Regions from separate parts of the Salinispora pacifica DSM 45544 genome, predicted to be linked through region 2. Evidence: riboswitches for the same ligand, from Rfam matches in the RefSeq annotation. Region 2 holds a riboswitch; the other holds the start of a gene.
The links. A riboswitch is a leader RNA that binds a small molecule or an ion and turns the genes downstream of it on or off. The one in region 2 is predicted to bind ZMP and ZTP.
Positions count from the first base shown of each region.

Region 1 (9,028 bases), 220 kb from region 2:
TACGCCGGTGTGCTCCAGAACATCGTCATCCTGGCCTGCGTGGCGGGGCTCGTCTGGTTCGTCGTCACCCGGCTCCGCCGGTCCCGGACGACCGGGGGAGTGCAGCCCAACGGGCCGGGGGACGAGTTCCCCGCGCCGCTGCCGCCCATCGATGGTGTCCCCGACCCGCAGGGCCGGGGAACCCTCTACCGGAGTAGCTGGTCCGAGGACACCACCGTGAGCTGACAAGTCCGATCGAGGCGCCGGCGGGCTAGCCGAGGTCGATGGCGGGGTAGAGGGGGAAGCCGGTGAGCAGGTCGCTGGCCTGCTTGCTGACCCGGTCGGCAACGCCCGGGTCCAGCACGTACTTCGCCTTCGACGCGGTGCCGTCGGCGTTCGTGCCGGGTGCGGTCCGGCTCAGGACGGTGTGGATCAGCTCGGCTGTGGCGTCCAGCTCGGCGGTGCCGAAGCCGCGGGTGGTCAACGCCGGTGTGCCGACCCGGATCCCGGAGGTGTACCAGGCGCCGTTCGGGTCCTGCGGGATCGCGTTGCGGTTGGTGACGATGCCTGAGTCGAGGAGCGCCTGCTCGGCCTGCCGGCCGGTGAGCCCATACCCGGTCACGTCGATCAGCGCCAGGTGGTTGTCGGTCCCGCCGGTGACCAGCTTCGTGCCCCGACGCTGCAACCCGTCGGCCAGGGCCTCCGCGTTGGCGACGATTCGCCCGGCGTAGTCGACGAAGTCAGGCCGTCGGGCCTCGGCGAGCGCGACCGCCTTGGCGGCCATCACCTGCGGCAGCGGGCCGCCGAGCACCATCGGGCAGCCCCGGTCGACCTGCTCGGCGAGCTCTGGACCGCAGAGCACCAGGCCGCCGCGGGGCCCACGTAGCGACTTGTGCGTGGTGGAGGTCACGATGTGCGCGTGCGGAACCGGGTCGAAGTCACCGGTGAAGATCTTGCCGGCGACCAACCCGGCGAAGTGGGCCATGTCCACCATGAAGGTGGCACCGACCGAGTCGGCGATCTCCCGCAGGATGCGGAAATTGACCTTCCGTGGGTACGCCGAGTAGCCGCCGACGAGGATCAGCGGCTTGAACTCGCGGGCCGCCTCGGCGACCCGGTCGTAGTCGATCAGCCCGGTCTCCGGGTCGGTGCCGTAGCTGCGCTGGTCGAACATCTTGCCGGAGATGTTCGGCCGGAACCCGTGGGTCAGGTGACCCCCCGCGTCCAGCGACATGCCCAGCATCCGCTGGTTGCCCAACTCACGGCGCAGGGCGAACCAGTCGGCCTCGGTGAGGTCGTTGACATGCCGGGCCTGGGCGCGCCTGAGCGCGGGCGACTCGACCCGGTCGGCCAGGACCGCCCAGAAGGCGACCAGGTTGGCGTCGATCCCCGAGTGCGGCTGCACGTAGGCGTACGGCGCTCCGAACAACTCCCGGGCGTGCTCGGCGGCGAGCGCCTCGACGGTGTCGACGTTCTGGCAGCCGGCGTAGAAGCGACGGCCGACCGTACCTTCGGCGTACTTGTCGCTGAACCAGTTGCCCATGGCCAGCAGCGTCGCGGGGGAGGCGTAGTTCTCGCTGGCGATCAGCTTGAGCGACTCACGCTGGTCGGCCAATTCGGCGCGGATGGCGGTGGCCACCCGCGGCTCGACGGCACCGATTACCTCGAGTGCGCTGCGATAGGCGGTGGACTCGGCGTTACCCGACATGTGACCTCCTGGTGAACGTTCCCGGTGGACGTGTGGAGGCCCAGGCGCTCGGCTTGCGTCCGCGTAAGGGCCGTTCCCCGATGGTGCTCCATCCCAAATCGCGCCAGTCCCGGCCCGAGGGGATCCTACCGGGTTCGCGGTGCAGCGCCCGGCCGACGTTCCTCCGCCGTGCGCGCCGGGGCCGCGCCGGGTCGAAGATCGACGGCGATGGGGAGCGCGGCTAGGATCGGAACATGACGGGGCCGGGTGATCGGGCGGACGGTCGGGGGAGTCTGCTCGCAATCAGTGATCTGCACGTGCGGCACGCGGAGAACCGGACGGTCGTCGAGCAGCTGCGTCCGGAGTCGCCGGCGGACTGGCTACTGGTCGCCGGCGACGTGGGAGACACGGTCGCGCAGGTCGAATGGGCGCTGCGGCTGCTGGCCGCCCGGTTCGCGAAGGTGCTCTGGTCGCCCGGCAACCACGAGCTGTGGAGCCTGCCAGCCGACCCGGTGCCCCTGCGCGGCGCCGCCCGCTACGCCCACCTGGTCGAACTCTGCCGGGAGCTCGGCGTCGTCACGCCGGAGGACCCATACCCGGTGTGGGAGGGGCCCGGCGGCCCGGTCACCGTGGCCCCGCTGTTCCTGCTCTATGACTACAGCTGGCGCCCCGAGGGCCTCGACACGTCGCAGGCGGCGCTCGCCGAGGCGTACCGGACCGGGATCGTCTGCACCGATGAGTACCTGCTGCACCCTGACCCGTACGAGAGCCGGTCGGCCTGGTGCGCCGCCCGGGTCGCCGGGACGGCCCGGCGGCTGGCGGAGCGGGACCCGGCGCTGCCGACGGTCCTGATGAACCACTGGCCGCTGCGTCGTGAGCCCACCCGCATTCTTCGCTATCCGATCTTCGCGCAGTGGTGCGGCACCGAGGCGACGGCCGACTGGCATCGGCGTTTCGACGCCGCCGCGGTGGTCTATGGCCACCTCCACATCCCGCGCACCACCTGGTACGACGGGGTGCGCTTCGAGGAGGTGTCGGTGGGCTACCCCCGGGAGTGGCGGCGTCGGGGCGGGCCGCCGGGGCAGCCGCGCCGGATCCTGCCGGCGCCGGCCGGGTCGCCACCGACCGCCTGGTAGCCCGTTCCTTCGCCGGGGGCTACCGGATCCGTGCGGCTGGCGATGCGCGTCCGACCCGGTGCGCGCGGCGGATCACGGCTACGGTGTGGGCGTGGCGACGCCGGCCGAGCAGCTCCGGGTGGGACGGCGGCTGGTCCGCGTCTCCAACCCGGACAAGCCCTACTTCGCCGAGTTGGGGCTGACCAAGCTCGATGTGGTGCGCTACTTCCTGGCCGTCGGCGAGGGCATCCTGCGCGCCCTGCGGGACCGGCCGACGATGCTCGAGCGGTGGCCGCGCGGCGTCTTCGCCGGTGCCAGGATCGCGACGCGGGCGGACAACCGCGGGGACGCCTTTTACCAGAAGCGGCTGCCGGCGGGCGCTCCCGACTGGGTTCGCACCGCGCACCTGACGTTCCCGAGCGGTCGGAGCGCGGACGAACTCGCGCCCAGTGAGCTGGCCGTGGTGGCCTGGGCGGTCAACCTCGGCACGCTCCGGTTCCACCCGTGGCCGGTGTCCCGACCTGACGTCGAGCGACCAGACCAGCTACGCATCGACCTGGATCCGCTACCCGGGGTCGGGTTCGACCAGGTGGTCCCGGTGGCGCACGAGGTCCGCGCCTTCCTCGACGAGCTCGGGCTGGTTGGCTACCCGAAGACCACCGGGGGACGAGGGCTGCACGTCTACCTCACCATCGAGCCACGGTGGGGCTTCGGGGACTGCCGCCGGGCGGTGCTGGCGTTGGGTCGGGAGATCCAGCGCCGTCGGCCCGACCTGGTCACCACCACCTGGTGGCGGGAACAGCGGGATCGGCCGGTCTTCGTCGACTACAACCAGATGGCTCGGGATCACACGATGGCCTCGGCGTACTCGATCCGGCCCACCCCGGCGGCGCTGGTCTCCGCCCCGGTGGCCTGGACCGAGCTGGACGATGCCCAGCCGGAGGACTTCGACATCACCACGATGCCGGCCCGCTTCGCCGAGCACGGCGATCCGCACGCGGGCCTGGACGAGCGGGCATATTCGCTGGAGCCGTTGCTGGAGCTGGCCGACCGGGAGAAGCTGGCGGCGCCTCCGGAGCGTTCAGGGCCCCGGGCGCCTGGGCCCGGGAGACGGAGGGGACGCGGCCGGGCTCCAGGGTGACGTCTCGCCGTCGAACTCGTGGAAGACCAGCCAGGTGCGGCTGGAGAGCACTCCGGGGATGCTCTGCACCCGGGTCAGCACCACGTCTCGCAGCGTGGCGTTGTCCGGGGCCCGGATCAGCGCGAGTACGTCGTGCTCGCCGCCGATCAGCGCGGCGTGCTCCAGGTAGCGCACCTGGGCCAGCTCCGCCGAGACCTCCCGCCAGGTGTTCTGTTCGATGGTGATGGCGATGTACGCCGAGGTGCCCAAGCCGGCGGCCTCCGGTGCCACCCGGGCCCGAAAGCCGGTGACCACACCGTCACGCAGCAACCGCTCCATCCGGGCGTACGCGTTGGTTCGGGAGATGTGCAGGCGCGCGGCGAGCGTCCGCACCGATGTGCGTCCGTCCCGGACCAACTCGGCCAGGATGCGGCGGTCCACATCGTCCAACGGCCGGGCCGATCGTCCCGGCCCGGTCGCCGCGGCCCGGTCTGGGCGGGACTCTTGGCTCATCACAGTACCTCCCTTAGACCAATCATCTTGCGTTTTCGCCGGTTCTTGAGTCAATCATCCGACCACAGGAGCATGGGCGCACCAGATGTCCAGGAGGTACCCGCCGTGACGACCACATCCCGGGCGGTTCGCCGAAAGTCTCGGCCGGCCGCGCCGCCGGACCCGGCCCGCCCGTTCCTGCCCACCACCGAGCAGATTCGCCTGCTCGACCCCGCTGGCACTCCGCTACCGGCGCACCCCGACTACCCGGCGCCCCCGGTGGAGACGCTGGTCGAGCTGTATCGCCGGATGGTGCTCGGCCGTCGCTTTGACCTGCAGGCCACCGCCCTGACCAAACAGGGTCGGCTCGCCGTCTACCCGTCGGCTCGGGGCCAGGAGGCATGTCAGGTCGGCGCGATCCTCGCGCTGCGCGACGAGGACTGGGTGTTCCCGACCTATCGCGAGTCGATGGCGTTGACCGCCCGGGGGATCGACCCCGTCGAGGTGCTGACCCTGCTCCGCGGCGACTGGCACTGTGGTTACGATCCGGCCGTCCGGCGCACCGCCCCGCAGTGCACCCCGTTGGCCACCCAGTGTGTGCACGCCGCCGGCCTCGCCTACGGCGAGGCGTACCAGGGCCGGGACACGGTGGCACTGGCCTTTCTCGGCGACGGCGCCACCAGCGAGGGTGACTTCCACGAGGGGGTCAACTTCGCCGCCGTCTTCAAGGCGCCGGTCGTCTACTTCATCCAGAACAACGAGTACGCGATCAGCGTGCCGCTGTCCCGGCAGACCGCCGCACCCAGTCTCGCGTACAAGGGCGTCGGGTACGGCGTGCCCAGTGAGCGGGTCGACGGCAACGACCCGGTCGCCGTCCTCGCGGTGCTCACCCGGGCCGTGGCGCACGCCCGTGCCGGCCACGGCCCCTTCCTGGTGGAGGCGCACACCTACCGGATGGAGCCGCACACCAACGCCGACGACGCCGCCCGCTACCGGGACGCCGATGAGGTGGCGAGCTGGCAGGACCGGGACCCGGTCGTTCGGCTGGAGACCTACCTGCGGGACCGGGGGGCGTTGGACGACACCACCGTGGCGCGGGTGGCCGCGCAGGCCGAGGAGTACGCGGCCGCCCTACGCGAGCGGATGCACGACAAGCCGACCGTTGACCCGTTGACGCTCTTCGACCACGTCTACGCCGAACCAACGCCGCAGCTGGTCGAACAGCGGGAGCAGGTTCGCGCCGAGTTGGCCGCCGATCAGGAGGGAGCCGGGTGATGGCAGGCATGACCATGGCGAAGGCGCTCAACGCCGCGCTCGCCGACGCGATGCTCGACGACGATCGGGTGGTCGTCTTCGGCGAGGACGTCGGCCAACTCGGCGGCGTCTTCCGGATCACCGACGGGCTGGCGGCCCGCTTCGGCGACAAGCGCTGCTTCGACACTCCGCTCGCCGAGGCCGGCATCGTCGGCTTTGCAGTCGGCCTCGCTATGTCCGGGCTCCGGCCGGTGGTGGAGCTGCAGTTCGACGCGTTCGGGTACCCGGCCTTCGAGCAGATCGCCTCGCACGTGGCGAAGCTGCGCAACCGTACCCGAAGCGCACTGACCGCGCCGATCGTCATCCGGATCCCGTACGCCGGTGGCATCGGTGGGGTGGAGCACCACTGTGACTCCTCGGAGGCGTACTACGCGCACACCCCCGGTCTGAAGGTCGTCACCCCGGCCACCGTGGCTGATGCCTACTCGCTGCTGCGTTCGGCGATCGACGATCCGGACCCGGTTATCTTCCTGGAGCCGAAGAAGCTCTACTTCGCCAGCGCCGAGGCTCAGCTACCGGCCCGGACCGAGCCGTTCGGCCGCGCCGTCGTGCGCCGTCCGGGCACTGACGCCACCCTGGTCGCGTACGGGCCGGCGGTGCCGGTGGCCCTGGCTGCCGCTGAGGCAGCCCAGGCGGAGGGCCGGGACCTTGAAGTCGTTGACGTACGGACGATCGTGCCGTTCGACGACGGCACGATCGCGGCCTCGGTGCGGAAGACGGGTCGGTGCGTGGTGGTCCACGAGGCACAGGGCTTTGCCGGCGTCGGCGCGGAGATCGCCGCGCGGGTGCAGGAGCGATGCTTCCACTCCCTGCACGCGCCGGTGCTGCGGGTTGCGGGATTGGACATCCCGTATCCGGCGCCGATGCTGGAGCACACCCACCTGCCGTCGGTGGATCGGGTGCTCGACACGGTGGCCCGCCTCCAGTGGGACGACCAGCCCGACGAGCGGTGGGTGACGGTCGGATGAGTGAGCGAGTCTTCCTCCTACCGGATCTCGGGGAAGGGCTGAGCGAGGCGGAGATCGTCGAGTGGCGGGTCGCCGTGGGCGACACGGTGACGGTGGACCAGGCCGTCGTGGAAGTGGAGACCGCCAAGGCGGTGGTCGACGTGCCCTGCCCGTACGCCGGACGGGTGGTGGCCCTGCACGGCACGGCGGGCGAGGTGCGGCCGGTCGGCCAGCCCCTGATCACCATCGCGTCGCTGGAGGCGGTCGAGGCGGATGGTGCCCCTGGGGGCTCCGGCGCGCCCGTGGTCAACCGTGAGGCGGAGCAGGATGGCTCCGGGAACGTCTTGATCGGGTATGGGACCGGCCACGGCGGAGCGGCTCGCCGACGCCGGCCTCGGGTTGCTCGGGCCGCACCGACCAGTGTCGTGTCGAGTGGCGCCGTACCGCCCGGTGCTGCCCCGAGTGGCGCCGCCCCGACCGGCACTGCCCCGACCGGCACTGCCCCGACCGGCACTGCCCCGGGTGGCGGCCTCGGGCCAGCAGGCGAGAGCGTTCGGGTCATCTCGCCGATCGTGCGGCGGCTGGCGAAGCAGCGCGGCGTTGACTTGGCCGCCCTGCGTGGTAGCGGCCGCGGTGGCGTGATTCGCCGGGCTGATGTGGAGGCCGCCACCCCGGCTCCGGGCACTGCGCCCGCCGCGAGCGCCGCGCCGGCGGCGGACGCCGTGCCCGCCGACGGGGATGTGATCGTGCCGTTGACCGGCATCCGCAAGGTCATCGCCGATAAGCTCTCCCGCAGCCGGCGGGAGATCCCCGAGGTGACGATCTGGGTGGATGCCGACGCGACCGCCCTGCTGGAGACCCGCGCAGCGATCAACGCGGCCACCCCGGCCGAACCGGTGAGCATCTTGGCGCTGCTCGCCCGGATCTGCCTCTCTGGGCTGCGGAGATTTCCCCAGCTCAATGCTCGGGTAGATAGTGGGGCGCAGCGGATCGTCCAGTCCGCCGGGGTGCACCTGGGCATCGCGGCCCAGACCGACCGAGGGCTCGTGGTTCCGGTGCTGCGCGACGCGCAGCGGCTCACCACCGCCGGGCTGGCCGCCGCGCTGGCCGAGACCACGGCGGCGGCGCGGGCTGGCACGCTGCCACCGACGCGGCTTACCGGCGGGACGTTCACGCTGAACAACTACGGCGTGTTCGGGGTGGACGGCTCCACGCCGATCATCAACCATCCGGAGGCGGCGCTGCTCGGCGTCGGGCGGATCGTGGACAAGCCGTGGGTGGTGGACGGGCAGCTTGCGGTACGGAAGGTGACGCAGCTCAGCCTTACTTTCGATCATCGGGTCTGCGACGGCGGGGTGGCGGGCGGCTTCCTGCGGCATGTCGCGGACTGTGTCGAGCGGCCAGCGGTGCTGATCGCGAACCTCTGACCAGGACGCGGGGCCTGTAAGCCCCGCGTTCCGGTCTCCGCCGCACATTAGGGTGGATTTTGGACAAACTGCCCCGAGTGGCTCGGATATCGACAGTGCACCTGATCGGGACAGGCTCGGAACAGATAGCACAAAGGTGGAAATAAGGGAGGTATTGCGCCGCCGAATTTGTCGAAAAATGCGTTCCCCGGTTGGTGTGGCGGAGAGAATGTGGCGGAGGAGGCGACCAACGGGGGGTGCGCACATGACATTCAGGCGGCGAATGACGCTGCTCGCGGTAACTGTCGCGGCCGTATCGGTGGCGCTCGGCGGGTGCACCGTCGGCAAGCGCGAGGAGGCCCGACCGGCTCCGCCGGAACTGACCGTGACGCCGGCCGACCGAGCGACGGACGTTCCGATCAGCGCCGAGGTCGGCACCGCGGTCAAGGGCGGGACAATTACCGCGGTCCGCGTCACCGACGACACGGGGGCCGAGGTGAAGGGGGAGCCCCGGGAGGATGGCTCGACCTGGGTGCCGAGCACGCCGCTAACGCCAGAACGGACATACACGGCTGAAATTACCGCTACCGGTGATTCCGGTAAAACGACTACGACTCGGAAGACCACCTTCACTACTGGGCCAAAGTCCACGAAACCGACAATTACCAGCACGCTGTACTTCGCGGGTGACCGGACGTACGGAACCGCTATGCCGGTGACCGTCGCGTTCGATCCGCCGATTCCGGAGGAGGCCCGGGCGGCCGTTCAGCGGCGTTTGTTTGTGCGGACCAATCCGTCCCAGCCGGGGGCGTGGTCCTGGGTGTCCGACGGCAGCCAGGTCTACTACCGGGCACCGGACTTCTGGCGACCGGGTACGACGATCAGCTTCCGTGCCGGTCTGGAGGGTCTGCCGATCGGTGAGGAGTACGTGGGCGACGCCGACCGGCGGGCGACGTCGAAGATCGGTC
Region 1 is NZ_KB905359.1:839,479-848,506, reverse strand. It holds gene SALPAC3_RS0103900 (DedA family protein) at 1-225, shown strand, start outside; gene SALPAC3_RS0103895 (glycine hydroxymethyltransferase) at 251-1,687, opposite strand; ZMP/ZTP riboswitch at 1,719-1,808, opposite strand; gene SALPAC3_RS0103890 (metallophosphoesterase family protein) at 1,921-2,802, shown strand; gene SALPAC3_RS0103885 (DNA polymerase domain-containing protein) at 2,894-3,922, shown strand; gene SALPAC3_RS0103880 (Lrp/AsnC family transcriptional regulator) at 3,863-4,414, opposite strand; gene pdhA (pyruvate dehydrogenase (acetyl-transferring) E1 component subunit alpha) at 4,487-5,668, shown strand; gene SALPAC3_RS0103870 (alpha-ketoacid dehydrogenase subunit beta) at 5,668-6,675, shown strand; gene SALPAC3_RS0103865 (dihydrolipoamide acetyltransferase family protein) at 6,657-8,081, shown strand; gene SALPAC3_RS0103860 (L,D-transpeptidase) at 8,344-9,028, shown strand, end outside.
Region 1: another riboswitch for ZMP and ZTP. It lies ahead of SALPAC3_RS0103895 (glycine hydroxymethyltransferase); the one in region 2 lies ahead of SALPAC3_RS0102900 (bifunctional 5,10-methylenetetrahydrofolate dehydrogenase/5,10-methenyltetrahydrofolate cyclohydrolase).

Region 2 (9,028 bases):
GGCGATCACCAGACCGACCCCGACGATCTCCGGTGCGGTGGGGATCTGGGCCAGCACGACGACTCCGATCACGGTCGCGGTCGCCGGGAACAGGCAGACCAGGAGGGCGTAGGTGGCCCGGGACAGCCGGGCCATGGCGAGCTGGTCGATGACGTACGGGATGACCGACGAGGTGATGCCGACACCGACCCCGGCCGCCAGGGCGAGCACGTCCACGGCGGCGGGTGCGGCGTCAACGATGCCGACGGGTAGCGCGAGGACGGCGGCGATCAGCATGGACAGCGCGAGACCGTCGATGCCGGGCAGTTGCTGACCGCGGGCGACGCGGTGCCCGAGCACAATATAGGCGGCGAACAGCACGGCGTTGGCCGCGGCGAAGGCGATACCGAGCGGTTCGGCGACCAGGCGGACGTCGGCGAGCAGATACACCCCGGCAACCGCGCAGACCAACGCGATCAGGTTTCGGCGGGTTCTGGCCGCGTAGGCCGCCAACACGATGACCGGTAGGAATTCGACTGCGGCGACCGTGCCCAATGGCAGCCGCTCCAGCGCCAGGTAGAAGACGCTGTTCATGGCCGCCAGGACGGCGGCCCACCCGATCAACAGCCGGCGGGTGTCCTGGTCCAGGTGCCGCCAGCGCCGCCACGGCCGCCGCCACAACGCGAACACCGCGGCGGCGGCGGCGATCCGCAGCCACGCCACGCCCAGGGCGTCCACGCGGACGAAGAGCAGTACCGCGAAGGCTGGACCGAGATAGTGGAACACCGCACCGACGACAAAGTAGGCGTGCGGTGGTATCCGCGGTGCGGCCACCGCCGCCGAAGTCCGGGTGTCCGTGCGGAGAACTGATCGTGGCATTGCCCTATTGTCGAAGGCGCCAGCGCCTAGAACCATGCATGATCGAAGGCTAAAGGAGCATAACGATGACGCATCGTGAACCAAGACCCCCATCCGGCCTTCCAGATGGAAATTCGTTGCTCGACGACACCAATCGCCGTCTGCTCGGCGTACTGCGCGACGACCCACGCGCCAGCGCCGCCGAGTTGGCCCGGCAGGTCGGCATGTCCGCGCCGGCGGTGCGGGAGCGGCTGCACCGGCTCGAACACGCTGGCGTCATCCGCGGCTACCGCGTCGATATCGACCCCGCGGCCCTGGGCCTCCCCGTCGCCGCCTGGGTGCGGATCCAACCCGGTCCAGGCCAGCTGTCAAAGATCGCAGACCTGGCCGACCGCGTCCCCGAGGTCAGCGAGTGCCACCGGATCTCCGGCGAGGACTGCTTCCTCCTCAAGGTGCACGTAGCCGCCGTCGACGCCCTGGCGGCGGTCCTCGACCAGTTCCTGCTCCACGGCCAGACCACCAGTTCCTTCATCGTCTCCACCCCGGTGGCACCCCGCACCCCCGGACGAAGCTAGCTCTCGTCCGACGCGCCCGAACCCGAGGGCGGTACCGGTGCCCGCGTCGAGTGCTCGTCGCTGTCACGGTGCGGTGGCGTCAGCGCCTGCCGTGCCGCCCGCACCGCGTTCCGGAACACCATCGCCACCGTCGTCGGGCCGACCCCGCCGACACGGGGGGTCATCGCCCCCGCCACCGTCGCGCACGCCTCGTCCACGTCCGGCAGCAGCCGCCGCCCCGAGTACCGCACGCCACCACCGACGACAACCGCTCCTGGGCGCAGGTGCTCCGGGCGTACGAGACCCGGCACCCCCGCCGCCGCCACCAGAATCTCCGCTCGGCGGGTGTACCGCGGCCAGTCCGTCACGCCGGTGTGCACCACCGTCACCGCGGCGTTCGCCGTCGGCCGCTTCTGCGCCAGCAACATCGCCAGCGGACGCCCCAACGTGGCGCCCCGGCCCAGCACCACCACCTCTCGGCCGGCCACCGGCACCCCGTGGTACGCCAGTAACGCCTCGATTCCCGCCGGCGTACACGGTGCTGGTCCCGGCAGCCCCAACGCCAACCGGCCCAGGTTCACCGGGTGCATCCCATCCACGTCCTTCTCCGGATCCAACGCCTGCATCGCCCGGTCGAAGTCCAGGTGCCGGGGAACGGGGTGCTGCACCAACACCCCGTGCACCGCCGTGTCCGCACTCAACTGCGTCACCACCGCCCGCAGGTCCGCCTGCGACGCCGACGCCGGCAGCTGCACATGTGGGGAGGCGAACCCCAACCGTTCGGCCTGGCGCTGCTTGATCCGGATGTACCCGACGCTCGCGTCGTCGTCGCCCACCAGCACTGTGGCCAGGGCCGGGGTCATCCCGGCCGCCCGTAACTGCGTGACCTCCCGCGCCACCTCGGCCAGGATCTGCTCGGCTACCGGTCCACCCGGCAGTGACCGGGCGACCGACATCGACGTGGACATGGCTCACCTCGCCCCCACGGAAGGCCCAGGCGGTCGACCCTCCGCGGCGAGCTCCCCGATGGTAAATCCCATCCTCGTTGCCGCCAGTCGCGTCGATTCAGCCTGCCACAGCCCACCCAGGGTGAGAAAGTCCTGGCCGGCGCAGCTGTCACCGCCGATCGGATCAGGTGCGTGCGCTGGCCGTTGCCGGACCGCGGCAGGGGCGTGGAGGGCGGTACGCGGGCCGCTGGACCGTACCCGAGACAATGACCGACGTGGACGTTCGATATGACGAGGTTCTCGACCCGCTGCGGCAGGCGTATGACACTCGCGCGGCCTGGCGCGACGGGCTGACCAAGCAACCGTGGAAGGTGGCGGAGCGTCAGGCGTTCCGGGACCGGCTGGCATCGGGTGCGCGGCTGCTGGAGGTCGGCGCGGGCACCGGGCAGGACAGCGCGTTCTTCCAGCAGGAGGGGCTGGTCGTCGTTGCGGCCGACCTGTCACCGGTGATGGTCGAGCACTGCCGGGCCAAGGGCATCGACGCCCACGTGATGGACTTTCTGCACCTGGACTTTCCGGCCGGCTCCTTTGACGCGGTATTCGCGATGAACTGCCTGCTGCACGTGCCCAACCACGATCTGCCTGCGGTTCTGGCCGCAATCCGGGCCGTCCTGCGTCCCGGTGGCCTCTACTTCGTCGGCGTGTACGGCGGCGACGAGAGCACCGAGGGTCCCAGCGACGATGACCGGCACGTGCCACCGCGCTTCTTCTCGTGGCGCACCGACGAACAGCTGCTCGGCTTTGCCACCGCCGCGCAGTTCGACGTGGTGGACTTCCACCTGGTCGACACCGGTTATGGCTACTGCTTCCAGTCGTTGACCCTGCGACGTCCGGACCGCGACTGAGGGTCCGGCAGCAGCGGACCCGTGGGGTCACGGTGCGTCGCGGGTTGGCGGTGGCGGTCTTCGCCGCCGCCGGCCCTGGCACTTCGCCGCCGGGGCACTACGCTGACGAGTGTGAACATCCGTCCCACCCCCTTGACCGGTGCGATCGTGATGCGTCTGCTGGAGGAGTCCGATGCGGGGCCGCTGAGCGAGGCGTACCTTCTCAATCGTGAGTACCTCCAGCCGTGGGAGCCACGGCGGGCGGATGCCGACTTCACGTTAGCGGGGCAGCGGAGTCGGGTTCAGGATCAGCTCCGGCTCCTGGAATCAGGCCAGACTCTGCCCTGGGTGTTGGACGAGGGGGGTCGGGTTGTTGGGACGTTGACGCTGTCCAACGTCGTACTCGGACCGTTCCGCAGCGCCAACATCGGCTACTGGATCGACCATGGGTATGCCGGGCGGGGGCTCGCCACCCAGGCTGTCGCGCATGCCTGCCGGCTTGCCGACGAGGTGGCCGACCTTCACCGGCTTGAGGCCGGCACCCACGTGCGCAACACCGGAAGTCAGCGCGTTCTCACCAAAGCTGGGTTCACGCGGATCGGCACCGCGCCCAACTACCTGCACGTCGACGGCGCCTGGCAGGACCATCTGATCTATCAGCGAATCCTGAACGAACGTCCTCCGGCGTGCGGCCGCGTCCAGGACCGTCAGACCGTCGGGGGGCCGTCGGACCGGTCGGACGGGCCAGGGCGGGTGTAGCGGAGGAACAGGTTGCCCTGCTCGTCGAGGAGGGACCGGTGGAGCTGCCACTGCCCGCCCGCGGGTCGCCCCGCCGGACCGGCGGTGATCCGCGGACCGGCCACCGCCGGTAGCTGGGGGGTGACCGTCACGCAGATCTCGTCGAGCAGGTCCGCCTGGGCCAACTGGCCGGCCAGCGAGGGGCCACCTTCGCAGACGATGCGTCGGTGCCCCCGCTGTCGCAGCAGCTGGATAGCCTGGTTGAGGTCGACGTTGTAGTCGCCGGCGACCAGGAGTTCGGCGGCTTCGGCTACCGCCGTGCTGGCCTCGGCCGCCGCAGCGGCGGAGACGATCAGGATCGGCCGTGGCTGGGGGTGACCTCCGATGCTGGGCTGGAACAACGGGCCACCCAGGTCGAGATCGAGGCTGCGGGTGACAACCGCGACGGCCGGATAGGGCGGTAGGCCGTTGGCCCGTCGACGGGCGATCTCGGGAGCCGACAGGGCGGTCTGGCCGTACTGCTCGGCACGGATCGTGCCCGCCCCCAGCAGCAGCAGGTCGGCGTCTCGTTTGATCAGGCGATAGACCCGCTGGTCACCGCTGCTGGTCAGCGCGGCGCTGGAACCATTCACCGCCGCGAGACCGTCGATGCTCGACACCGCGACGAGGCGTACGTGACCCTCGGTGTGGGAGGGCAGCGCGTAGCGTTCGTGAAGTTCGTCCTCGTCCAGGTCGATCAGCCCAGCGGCGGGCCACACGTCGCGGATTCGAGCACCGGCGGCGGGCGGCGGCGGGCCCGCCAGCCGCCAGACCAACTCGGCGAGCCGTTGGGTGAGAAGACCCGGAAGGTGGGTGCGGGCCGCGACATCCGTGCCGCTGTCGCGGTGCGGTCCGGCACCGTGTCGTTGGCCCCGCACGAGGTACTCCCGGCCGGTGCGGTCCATGGCGTAGCCAACGTGCTGGCCGTCGATCTCACCCGAGACGGCGACCGCGTCAACACCGAGGTCCCGCTGCGTGTTGCCGATGCCACGATGACGGCGGCACTGGTCGACCCAGTGGGCCAGCAGGTCGAGCGGGCCATCCGAATCGACGCCGCTGGCGAGGATGGCGGGCACGGTCGGCTTCGGCGACCGATGGCTGATCGTAAGTAGCGTCGGTGGGCCTCCCCAGCGCCGGGTGACGCTGAGTTCTTCCAACACCGACAGGATCGAACTGCTCGGGTCCCGGTGGGCTGATGTCATACCTGACCGTTTCGCGCTGGTGGTGGCGTGCTGGTCTGACCCGACCAGCACCGGAGTTGCCCCGGTTGACGACTCATCCGGTTGGGCCCGGGGCGCTGGTGGGGCGGCGCGGTTCCCGCTTGGGAAACACCGTGTGCGCGAGGGGCCAGAAGACGAGCCAGATCGCCATCGCCAGGCTGAGCCGCCCGATCCACCCCCAGAGTTCCTGGGTCCGCTCGGCGTCACCGACGAAGGCGACACCAGCGAGCAGGAGAGCGCAGGCAACAGCCCAGCCGAGCAGGCCCCGGCCCCACTCGCGCCACTCGTGTCGGGTGCGCTCCGGTCCGTACCGTGGCGCCCGAGTCGGTGGCGGCCCGCCGGCGAAACGGTGTGCGAAGCGTACGTCGGCCCAGCGAACCATGCGGTGACCGAACGCCACGGAGAAACCGAGGTACGCCGCGGCGAGGCCATGGGCGGCGGTGGCGGTCCCGCCGCGGCGGAGGTCGATCGTCGTGGCGGCGAGCAGGACGAGGTCGACCATCGGGACCGCCAGGAGCAGGACGGCGCCGACGCGGGGAAGGCGAAGCGGGTACCGGGCCAGTAGTCCGGCCGCGAGCAGCAGCCAGAAGGCCACCTCACAGGCGACGATCATCGCGACAAGCACCCATACCCCCTTTTTGGCACGCTGTACGATCACCGTAGCAGGGGCTGTCATCGACTGCCGGAGGAGCCGTGCCGAAAATCGTTGACCACGCCGCGCGCCGCGCCGAGCTGGCCGAGGCGATGTGGCGCGTCGTCTACCGCGATGGCGTCGCCGCAGCCACGGTGCGAAGCATCGCTGCCGAGGCCGGCTGGTCACCCAGTGCGTTGCGGCACTATTTTGCCACCCAGGCCGAATTGTTGACCTTCGCCATGGAGCACGTGATCGCGAGGGCGACCGAACGCTTCGCCGCGGAGAGCTGGGCCGGGCCACCCCGCGAGACCGTTCAGCGGGCGTTGGAGGAGTTCCTGCCGCTGGATCGACAGCGCCGCAGAGCGGCTGAGGTGTGGCTGTGGCTGACCTTGCACGCCCAGGTTGACCCGGCTGCCCAGGCGCGACTCCGCGAGGCCGACGACGGCGTCCGGGGGGTCGTCGATGTCGCTGTCAACGCCCTCGCGGCGGCCGGGCTGGTGGCTCGGGGTGCTGACCTCAGCGCGGAGAAGGCCCGACTGCATGCCCTACTCGACGGGCTCACCCTGCACGCGCTGGTGCGTACCGAGCTCATGCCGCCTGACCGCCTCCGCGTGTTGCTCGCCGAGCACCTCGACAGCCTGACGAGCGCCCGGGACGACGACGCGGCCCGGTAGCCCCGATCACCGGGGTGCCGCGTGGGTCAGGAAGTTCAGGGGTCCTCGGCTGTTGACCTTCAGGTTGGTTGAGGGCTCAGGATGGTCGGCGTGGCAGCACAAGAGGATCGGATGACGATCGGGGTCTTCGCGCGGACCGCGCAGGTCAGCACCAGCGCCCTGCGCTTCTACGACGACTGCGGTCTCGTGCGCCCCGTTGCGGTTGACCCGATCACCGGATACCGGTACTACTCGCCGGATCAGCTCGACGAGGTCACCCTGATCCGTCAACTGCGGAAGTTGGGGCTGCCGTTGGGGGAGGTACGGCGGGTGCTTGCCGGCCCCGCCAGGGTGGCCGAGCAGCTGTTGGCGGCTCACCTGAGCTCGATGGAACGCGCGGTCGAGGACGCCCGGGTCGCCCGCACCACCGCGCTGAGCCTGATCCGAGATCGGGAAGGCGCCACGCTGGTCCTGTCTGGACAGCGACTTGCCGAGGCGATCGGGCAGGTGGTGTCGGCCGCGGATGCCAGCGCCGGCATCCCCGCGCTCGGCGGGGTCCTGATCGAGGTGACCGAGGATGAGCTGCGGTTGGTGGCGACCGACCGGTATCGGTTAGCGGTCCGGTCGCTGCCGAACGACCGGCGGCAGGTGCCGGCGACGGCCGTTGTTGACGCAGCCCACCTGGACCGGGCGCGGCAGTGGATCGGCAACCAGGCGCACCTGCGACTCGGGTACGCCGATTCGTACGTCCAGCTCACCGGTCCCGGTGGCCAACAGCGGCTACCGACAGTTGCGGGAGCCTTCCCCGCGTACCGGATCGTCCTCGACGGACTGCCCGAGGTGCGGACCCAGGTGGTCGCGTCGCGGGACCTACTGCTGGCCGCCGTCGCCGATGATCCACAGGTACGCCTGGACTTCGTGATGCACGGCGATCTGACCGTGACGTCCTCGCCTGGTCGGGGGACGCCGAGAGTGGTTCCCGCAGACATCACCGGAGCGCCGGTGGCGATCAGCTTCCGCGCCGCCACGCTGTACCCGGCGCTGGCGGCAGCGGCCAGCATCGGGCCGGACGTGATGCTGCAGATCAGCCAACCCCACCTGCCCGTTGTCTCTCGCTGCGCCGATGATGGCGATCTCACCACCGTGGTGATGCCGGTGGCGGCCAGCCCACAATCCGAAACCTGAGGAGAACCATGGACCAGTCCGTGCGAGCCGCCGCCGACGAGACGATGGCGAGCATCGGCGCCGCGGTGGAGCTCGGCCGATCCGGGCAGCGCTCGCAGGCCCGCGATGCTCTCACCGCGCTCTGGGAGCAGATCGGCGCCACCGGCGATGCGCTACACCGGTGCACTCTCGCCCACTACCTGGCCGATTTGCAGGACACGACCCAGGCTGAACTCGAGTGGGACGAGCGTGCCCTCGCCGCCGCTGGCGACCTTACCGATGACCGTGCTCGGCGGTACGACCACGCGTGGCAGGTGCGGCTGCTCCTACCCTCGCTGCACCTCAACCTCGCCGATGACCATCGGCGCTTGGGTGATCCCACGCGAGCGCGGAAGCATCTGGCCCAGGCCCAAAGTCTGGTTACGGACCTCCCGACGACCAGTACGGCGGCATGATCCGCAGCGGCGTCCAGCACGTTTGTGCGGCTTTGGCGGCAGGCTCGACCCAGCGCCTCGACCCCCATCGGTCAGCACCGTAGTCCGGCATAACCAGTCAAGTTTGTTATAGACAGGTCACGATATAGTTAAGTAGATTAACAAAGCGCGCCGCATGGAGTCCCTGTCCCGACCCCAGCCACGGCCGAGCTGATCGGGCGATGTCTCTAGGAGGACCGATGAAGCTGGGCATGAGGACTGTGGCCCTGGCCGGCGTCTTCGCGGTCGTGGCCGCGGCGGCCATGGTGGCCACCACCGCCACCGCGGCGGCCGCGCCGACCGCGACGTTCGTCAAGGTTTCCGACTGGGGTAGTGGCTGGGAAGGCCGATACACCATCACCAACGGGGGAAGCAGCACGCTGACCTCCTGGCAGGTCGACTTCGACCTGCCGGCGGGCACCAGCATCGGCACGTACTGGAACGCGCTGATGGACCGCGACGGGCAGCGCTACCGTTTCACCAACCAGCACTGGAACGGCACAGTCACACCGGGCGCCTCGGTGACGTTCGGCTTCCTCGGCTCCGGCTCCGGCCATCCGAGCGGCTGTCGACTCAACGGCCAGCCGTGCCAGCCGACAGCTCCTCCGACGACCAGTCCACCCTCACCCTCACCGACCACCGCACCTCCTGGTAGCACGCCGGTCGCGGCGAACGGACAGCTGAGGGTCTGTGGTGAACAGCTCTGTAACGACAACGGCAAGGCGATCCAACTGCGGGGCATGAGCACGCACGGTCTGCAGTGGTACGCCAACTGCGCGACCAACGCCTCCCTTGACGTCCTCGCCCACCAGTGGGGCGCCGACGTCCTGCGGATCTCGATGTACATCCAGGAAGGTGGCTACGAGACCGACCCGCGTGGCTTTA
Region 2 is NZ_KB905359.1:624,312-633,339, reverse strand. It holds gene SALPAC3_RS0102910 (EamA family transporter) at 1-858, opposite strand, end outside; gene SALPAC3_RS0102905 (Lrp/AsnC family transcriptional regulator) at 924-1,412, shown strand; gene SALPAC3_RS0102900 (bifunctional 5,10-methylenetetrahydrofolate dehydrogenase/5,10-methenyltetrahydrofolate cyclohydrolase) at 1,409-2,359, opposite strand; ZMP/ZTP riboswitch at 2,376-2,456, opposite strand; gene SALPAC3_RS0102895 (class I SAM-dependent methyltransferase) at 2,605-3,243, shown strand; gene SALPAC3_RS0102890 (GNAT family N-acetyltransferase) at 3,355-3,981, shown strand; gene SALPAC3_RS0102885 (dihydrofolate reductase family protein) at 3,930-5,201, opposite strand; gene SALPAC3_RS0102880 (hypothetical protein) at 5,275-5,844, opposite strand; gene SALPAC3_RS0102875 (TetR/AcrR family transcriptional regulator) at 5,913-6,527, shown strand; gene SALPAC3_RS0102870 (DNA polymerase III subunit beta family protein) at 6,609-7,691, shown strand; partial or broken gene SALPAC3_RS25285 (hypothetical protein) at 7,700-8,208, shown strand; gene SALPAC3_RS0102860 (cellulase family glycosylhydrolase) at 8,344-9,028, shown strand, end outside.